DNA from 2 places in the Pragia fontium genome. Region 1 is predicted to be linked to the other one. Evidence: predicted binding sites of a transcription regulator. Region 1 holds the regulator's gene; the other holds the start of a gene.
What was found. Region 1 encodes CRP, which controls carbon source genes, mostly activating them, when cyclic AMP is high. Its sites were predicted from a motif close to ATGTGANNNNNNTCACAT; they were not measured.

Region 1 (4,194 bases):
TCCCGCCCCTACCGCGGCAGTAGGTTACTCGCTTGGCGGCAATATGCTGGGATGCTATCTGGCTGAAGCCGGAGAAAATACGCTATTGCAAGCGGCGGTGATTGTCTCAGCCCCATTGATGCTCGGGCCTTGCTCCTACCGTTTGGAACAGGGACTGTCCCGAGTTTATAACCGTTATCTACTCAATGAGTTAAAACACAGTACTCAGCGTAAGTTGGATCGCTATCCTGACATCATGCCCTTACCCAATTTTTCACTAAAAAATATCCATTCCATTCGTGAATTTGATAACACCTTGACCGCCCCACTGCATGGCTTCAAAAATGCCGATGACTATTACCATCAGTGCAGTGCCTTACCCATGTTGCCTGCCATCCAAATCCCACTGCTGATTATTCACGCCAAAGACGACCCATTTATGGCGCCGGAGGTGATCCCCGATCTCAGCCAGCTGCCGGAAAATATTGAATACCAGCTAACGGAACATGGCGGACACGTTGGATTCGTCAGTGGAACCTGGAAAAAACCAAAAATGTGGTTGGAACAACGCATCCCTGAATGGCTGACCCCTTATCTGGAGAAAACAGCATGATCATCCCGTGGCAAGAACTGCCGCCAGAAACCTTAGAAAGTATTATCGAATCATTTGTTCTGCGTGAAGGGACCGACTATGGGGAGCAGGAGAAGACCTTACAACAAAAAGTGGATGATATTAAACGTCAGCTAAAAAGCGGAAAGTTAGTATTGATCTGGTCAGAACTGCATGAAACTATCAATATCATGTTAAAAGACCAGTTCAGCGATGGTGCTGAAGAACAGCCTTATCCGGATTTTAATTAGCCCGAAATTTTTGCTAATACCTTCCCGGCGCTGAACTATGCTCTACCCAATAACCATTAAAAAATAACAATGAAAATAAGGAATCAGGCCAATGTCAGCAAAGCATCCGATTATTGCGGTTACCGGCTCTAGCGGTGCCGGTACCACCACTACCAGTTTGGCTTTCCGGAAAATTTTCCAGCAGCTACAGCTCAATGCCGCCCGCATCGACGGCGATGCTTATCATCGATATACCCGCCCGGAAATGGATGCAGAAATCCGCAAAGCCAGAGAGCAAGGACGCCATATTAGCTATTTTGGCCCGGAAGCCAACGACTTTTCCCAATTGGAAAACAGCTTTATCGAATATGGTAAGACCGGTACTGGCCATACCCGAAAATATTTACATACCTACGATGAAGCGATGCCCTATAACCAATTACCGGGCAGCTTTACCCCTTGGCAGGCACTGCCAGAAGAAACCGACCTGCTATTTTATGAAGGACTGCATGGCGGTATTGTCACCGCTAAGCAAAATGTCGCACAGCACGTTGATCTGCTGGTTGGAGTTGTTCCTATCGTCAATTTGGAATGGATACAAAAACTGATTCGCGACACCGGTGAACGGGAACATTCCCGTGAGGCCGTTCTCGACTCCGTTGTACGTTCAATGGATGACTACATCAACTATATTACCCCTCAATTTTCCCGCACCCATATTAACTTTCAGCGAGTCCCCACCGTTGATACATCCGATCCCTTTTCGGCTAAGAGTATTCCAACCATGGATGAAAGCTTGGTGGTGATCCATTTTAGGGGATTAACCGGTATCGATTTCCCTTACTTGCTGGCGATGTTGCAGGGTTCATTTATCTCCCAAACCAATACGCTGGTGATCCCCGGCGGCAAGTTTGGGCTGGCCATGGAATTGATTATTACTCCGTTAATCCAGCAATTATTAGAAGGCCGGATATTAGAGTAAAAATATCGTGGGTAAAATGAGCAAACAACCAGTGATTACGCAGCTTAACCCTCATTTTAATAAGACAACACGAGACTCTTCGCTCAACCTGTGTTAAAACCATAAGTGTCAGGTACTATTAGGTAAAACAGGTTGTGTTCAGCCAGATGTAGGACAAATAGACAAACACCTCTATATTATTTTCTACATCGGCTATAATAGCGCTCACTAAGCAAATTATATGCTCCGGGGCGGGTAAGGTTTCCGGCAAGCTTCTCGCTTTGCTGTTTTTGGCAGTGACTACAAAGAGGATAACAACAAATGGTTCTCGGCAAACCGCAAACAGACCCTACTCTCGAATGGTTCTTATCTCATTGTCATATTCATAAATATCCATCTAAGAGCACACTGATTCATCAAGGTGAAAAAGCAGAAACGCTTTATTACATTGTGAAAGGGTCCGTAGCCGTTCTGATTAAGGATGAAGAAGGTAAGGAGATGATTCTCTCTTATCTGAATCAAGGGGACTTTATTGGTGAGCTTGGCCTTTTTGAAGAAGGTCAAGAGCGTACGGCTTGGGTTAGGGCGAAAACAGCATGTGAAGTTGCTGAAATTTCCTATAAGAAGTTTCGTCAACTGATTCAAGTTAACCCAGATATTTTAATGCGTTTGTCAGCCCAAATGGCCAGTCGTTTACAGGTAACGTCAGAGAAAGTGGGCAGTTTGGCTTTCCTTGATGTAACGGGTCGTATTGCACAAACGCTGTTGAATTTAGCCAAACAGCCTGATGCGATGACCCATCCGGATGGGATGCAAATTAAAATCACCCGTCAGGAAATTGGACAAATTGTTGGTTGTTCCCGTGAAACGGTAGGCCGTATCTTAAAAATGTTAGAAGATCAAAACCTGATCTCTGCACACGGTAAAACCATTGTTGTTTACGGGACTCGTTAAGTAACACACAAATCGACGGGTATGCTTGGACTTCATGGACAGCATGCCCGTTTTTCTTTCCCGGAAAACCTATGTGGCGACGAGTAATCTATCATCCAGAAATTAATTACGCTCTGCGCCAAACGCTGGTTCTCTGTCTACCTATTGCCCTCTTCTGGCTATTAAACGATTTACGCACCGGTTTTCTACTCTCTCTGGTACCGGCCTGCTGTAATATCGGCGGCTTAGATACCCCCCATAAACGCTTCTTTAAACGACTGGCCATTGGCGGAGCACTGTTTGTTCTCAGCAGCCTTTTACTGCAACAATTTCTTATCTGGTCGATACCGCTAGGCGTTTGCATGTTGATACTGGCTCTGCTGTTTGGCGTGACCGCAGAAATCAGCCCGTTACATGGGCGCTTAATGCCTGCTGCGCTGGTGGCAGGGATATTTACCCTCAGCATGGTTGATGTCCTACCAATCTGGTATGCCCCCATGTTGTTTATGATCGGCACCATCTGGTACGGCCTTTTCACCTATGTCTGGTTCAGGCTCTGGCAAGAGCAGCCAATGCGCGAGTCACTCAGTTTACTGTATCGCCAATTAGCTGATTATTTTGAAGAAAAATATAGCCTCCTCACTCAACACACCGACCCAGAAACCGCTCTGCCACCATTATTACAACGCCAACAGCAGGCCATGGACAGTATCTCGCTGGTCTATCAGCAAATATATATGATTACCGACCTGAAGCACCCACGCCATCAACGTTTGATGAGAGCTTTTCAGGTCGCTCTGGATTTACAGGAGCATATTACGGTCAGCCTGCACCAACCAGATGAGGTGCAAAAACTGGTTGAACAAAGCCATGCTGAAGCAGTTATTCGCCATAATGCTAAAATTATCAGTCATCGCTTACGGATTTTAGCCGATGATATTCTTTACCATCGTCGCCCCAGTCCCTTCAATATGGATCATGAGTTATCCGCACTGGAAAAAATTGCCAACCAACATCCTGATAATCCGGTTGGCGCCTTCTGTTATTATCACTTTAGTCGCATTGCCTATCTGCTGAGCAGCCAGCTACCGCTATATAACCGCAGTTTAATGCCTGCCCAAAACCGTTTACCTTTCTGGCGAGCATTAAAGAATTACTGCTCAATCAAATCGATTGCTTTACGAAACGCTGCACGCCTCGGGCTAACGTTAGCAGCAGGAACCGCTATCGGTAGCGTACTTAGCTTACCCAAACCTTATTGGATCCTTCTGACAATCATGTTAGTCAGCCAGAATGGTTATAACGCAACCCGCATCAGAATTCAGCACCGTGCCTTGGGAACCATGTTCGGCATTATCGTGGGCGCAGTCATTCTTCATTTGCATTACCCGCAAAATTACATGTTATTGCTGATGCTGTTGCTTACTCTGGTGTCCTATCTGATTGTGCGCAAAAATTACGGCATTGCGGTTATTGGCTTT
Region 2 (4,194 bases), 2.0 Mb from region 1:
TACTGGCGTGAGATGCCAAGCCAGAAGCCAATGCCCCAACCACGGTACAACACAGCAGAATAAACTGAAACATCTTGCCGCCAACGTACAACGCAATCTCTGGCGTCGCATTATCCGGATCGTTCAATATGGTTAAATCCGGAAAGTAGAGTTGGATAAAATACGACACCGCGACAAAGATAATCCCGCCGTACAGCGCCGTTAAAAAGATGGCTCGCGGAATCACTTTCTTCGGATCTTCCGTTTCCTCTGACAGGGTACTTACCGCATCAAAACCAAGAAACGAGAAACACAACACGGTCGCACCGGCAATGATTGGCACCAAATGGGCTTCATTAGAGAAAAACGGGCGAGTCATCTCAACCTGCCGCTCGGCCTCTCCTAAATGTAAACCTTGCCAGACCAGGTAAACGAAAGCCACCAAAATAGCGATCTGGAAAAATACCAGTACCATATTCAGGTTAGCAACCCAGTTGACACTCCGCAGGTTAATCACCGTCATCACAAAGACAAACGCCACCACCCAAATCCATGACGCCACGTCAGGGAACAGCGCCGACAGGTAAATTTTAGCCAGTAGCGTGTTAATCATGGGTAGAAACATATAGTCCATCAGAGATAGCCAGCCCACCATAAACCCGACGTACGGATTTATCGCTTTTTGCGAATAGGTATAAGCCGAGCCAGCCTCTGGAAACTGGCGCACCAGTTTGCCATAGCTCAGGGCAGTAAACAGTACCGCCACCAAAGCCAAAATATAGGCGCTGGGTACGTGACCTTCTGTCTTACCTGAAACAATAACAAACGAGTCAAATACGGTCATTGGCGTTAAATAAGCCAGACCAATAATCACGATTTGCCACAATTTCAGTGAACGTTTAAGTTGAACGCGATTGGATACGGATGCAGCAGAAGAACTAATAGACATGACCGTGTTCCCCCGTACTCTCAACTTGTTGACGCGATACAACATAAAGTAGAGAGGCCGCAGGGGAACAACACGATAAGCGGCTGGAAATAAGGGGTATATAGCATCGACTGGCAGAGTTTAAGGCTTGTGGTGCGCCATAGTCGCTGCGGCGGTATTGATTACCGACGCAGAGAGGTGGTTTCAGGATGGAATCTTTCATTTTTATTCCTTATTCAATAGGTTACCGATTTTAAGCGGTATACGTGAATATTTATTAACCTCGGAATAAGCCCTATAAATCTGCAACTGACAGATTTATAACCATTTTTCTCTGGCCGAATATAAAAAAATAACCGACGCCATATTACGTCGGTTATTCAGCTTTGAATGCATTCTGCACCACAAGTATCCCCTTGCCAAGCGTGTGTAAAAAATAATTTTCATCTATTAAAAAATTATTTAAAAAGCTATTATTAAACAATAAGTAAGGATTATTAAAAATATTGAAACATTCTCTTATTATAGCTGTATTAAACTGGTTCACAGGCTAATTGATTGCACAGGCTACAGAAAAGATTTGAAACGATATTTCATTGCCTTTATTGTGTGATCAGTAGCACAATTCTAAAAAATAATTGTATGATAAATTAAATTTCAGCGCAGAGGACTATTTTATGCTGCCGTTCTTGAGGCTTTGTTGGCAATACCTACGAGCCTTTATTCTCATCTACCTTTGTCTACTGGCGGGTAACGCCATTGCTGCCATTCTTCCGCTAAAAATTCCCGGTAGCATCATCGGTATGTTGGTTCTGTTTGCTTTGCTCTGTTCTCAGTTGCTTCCCGTTGCATGGATAAAACCCGGCTGCTATCTATTTATTCGCCATATGGCGCTGCTGTTTGTTCCTATCAGCGTAGGAATCATGAAATATTACCAATCGCTGGTTAACCAGTTTGGACCGCTGGCGATCTCCTGTTTGGTGAGTAGTTTGGTGACGATGCTGATTGTCGGCTACTCATCCCATTACATTCACGGTATTAAAAGACTAAAACCGGACAGTGATAAGGAGCCCTTATAATGTGGTGGGCCATTCCCCTAACGCTGATCGTGTTCTATTCGGCACGCCATCTGGCCATCAAATTTAAAAAGCCGTTGCTGAATCCGCTGTTGATCTCGCTGTTTATCATTATTCCTCTGCTGTTGCTGACCCATACCAGCTATGACAGCTATTTTGAAGGCAGTGAACTGCTTAACTCATTGCTACAGCCCGCGGTTGTGGCACTAGCCTTGCCGCTGTATGAGCAACTACACCAAATTCGAGCGCGCTGGAAATCCATTATTACCATTTGTTTTATTGGTAGTCTGGCAGCCATGATAAGCGGCACCGCTCTGGCGCTGTTGATGGGGGCCTCACCGGAATTGGCAGCATCGATATTACCGAAATCCGTCACCACGCCGATTGCCATGGCGACGGCGGAGTCTATTCACGGGGTACCGGCCATTAGCGCGATCTGTGTGATGTTTGTCGGGGTGTTTGGTGCGGTATTTGGCTATCCCATTCTGAATATGCTGAAAATCACCACTCCAGCCGCCAGAGGCTTATCTATCGGTTCCACCGCTCACGCACTAGGAACCGCACGCTGTGTCGAAGAAGATTATCAGGAAGGGGCTTACAGTTCACTGGCGTTGGTCATTTGTGGCATTATCACTTCACTGACCGCGCCGTTTGTCTTTCCGGTGCTGGTACAGATGTTTAGTTAGCGCAGATCATCCGCTGGTCATGCATTAATCCAATCCTGACCAGCGGAGAATACCGCGGAATAGCCCCGCGCCTTCTTTGATAAAATAAATTCCCCCAGAAATATCCAGTTTATGTCACTATTTGCATTTCCTTACAGGAGAGAGCAAGCAAAAAGAAATTTTTCAGGTAAGCTATACAGCCAAGTTCCGTAGCCGTCAGCCAATAATAATGTCGCTTAGATCTCAATATTCAACAAAATAGCCATATATTAATAACATTGACTGTACATTTGTATTGAGTTTCCTAGAATTGGCGAGCTATTTACGGGATGCCCCAATTGTCCATTACACCTGATCTAAAGAGCCAATTTCATGGAACTGGAACACGAGAGTAAACGTCCGCTTTATATTCCTTATGCGGGTCCTGCCCTGCTTGAAACCCCATTACTGAACAAAGGCAGCGCCTTCACCGAAGAAGAACGTGCAGCCTTTAACCTGCAAGGCCTGTTACCGGAAGCTATTGAGACGATAGAAGAACAAGCTGAACGCGCCTATCGACAGTTTCAGGGGTTTAAAACCAATATCGATAAACATATTTATCTGCGTAATATTCAGGACACTAACGAAACCCTGTTTTACCGCCTGATTGAAAATCACATGAGCGAAATGATGCCGGTGATTTATACCCCAACCGTTGGGGAAGCCTGCGAACACTTCTCCGATATCTATCGCCGCCACCGTGGTCTGTTCATCTCCTATCCAAATAAAGACAATATTGATGACATGCTGCAAAACGCCACCAAACAAAACGTAAAAGTGATTGTGGTCACCGATGGCGAACGTATTCTTGGTCTTGGCGACCAAGGTATCGGTGGTATGGGTATTCCTATTGGAAAATTGTCGCTGTACTGCGCCTGTGGCGGCATCAGCCCAGCCTACACCCTACCGGTAGTGCTGGATGTAGGTACCAATAACCAACAATGTCTGAACGATCCGCTGTATATGGGCTGGCGTCACCCGCGTATCACTGGTGATGAATATTTTGAATTCGTTGAAGCCTTTATCAATGCGGTAAAACGTCGTTGGCCAAATGTGCTGTTGCAGTTTGAAGACTTCGCCCAGAAAACCGCGACGCCACTGCTCAACCGCTATCGCAATGAGCTGTGCTGCTTTAACGATGATATTCAAGGCACCGCCGCCGTAACGCTCGGTAGCCTGATTGCCGCTAGCCGTGCCGCTAACAGCCAGTTAAAAGATCAGACCGTGGTTTTCCTCGGTGCAGGTTCTGCTGGTTGCGGTATTGCCGAACAAATCATCGCCCAAATGATCAGCGAAGGCCTGAGCGAAAGTGAAGCCAGAGAGCGCGTCTTTATGGTGGATCGCTTTGGTCTGTTAACCGATCAAATGCCAACGCTGCTCGATTTCCAGGCTAAGCTGGTGCAAAAGCATGAGTCTCTGAACAACTGGCATACGGAAAATGAAGCTATCTCGCTGCTGGATGTCGTTCGCAACGCTAAACCAACCGTGATGATTGGCGTTTCTGGTC

Region 2: the regulator CRP is predicted to act here: its motif matches at 1,515-1,532, upstream of EL341_RS10155 (CidA/LrgA family protein).

Annotation. Positions count from the first base shown of each region.
Region 1 covers NZ_LR134531.1:281,836-286,029, reverse strand. Annotated here, with positions in the region: gene EL341_RS01110 (hydrolase) at 1-592, shown strand, start outside; gene EL341_RS01105 (YheU family protein) at 589-840, shown strand; gene EL341_RS01100 (phosphoribulokinase) at 932-1,801, shown strand; gene crp (cAMP-activated global transcriptional regulator CRP) at 2,102-2,734, shown strand; gene EL341_RS01090 (YccS/YhfK family putative transporter) at 2,806-4,194, shown strand, end outside.
Region 2 covers NZ_LR134531.1:2,354,701-2,358,894, forward strand. Annotated here, with positions in the region: gene EL341_RS10145 (APC family permease) at 1-928, opposite strand, end outside; gene EL341_RS10150 (hypothetical protein) at 918-1,130, opposite strand; gene EL341_RS10155 (CidA/LrgA family protein) at 1,585-1,986, shown strand; gene EL341_RS10160 (CidB/LrgB family autolysis modulator) at 1,986-2,669, shown strand; gene EL341_RS10165 (NAD-dependent malic enzyme) at 3,021-4,194, shown strand, end outside.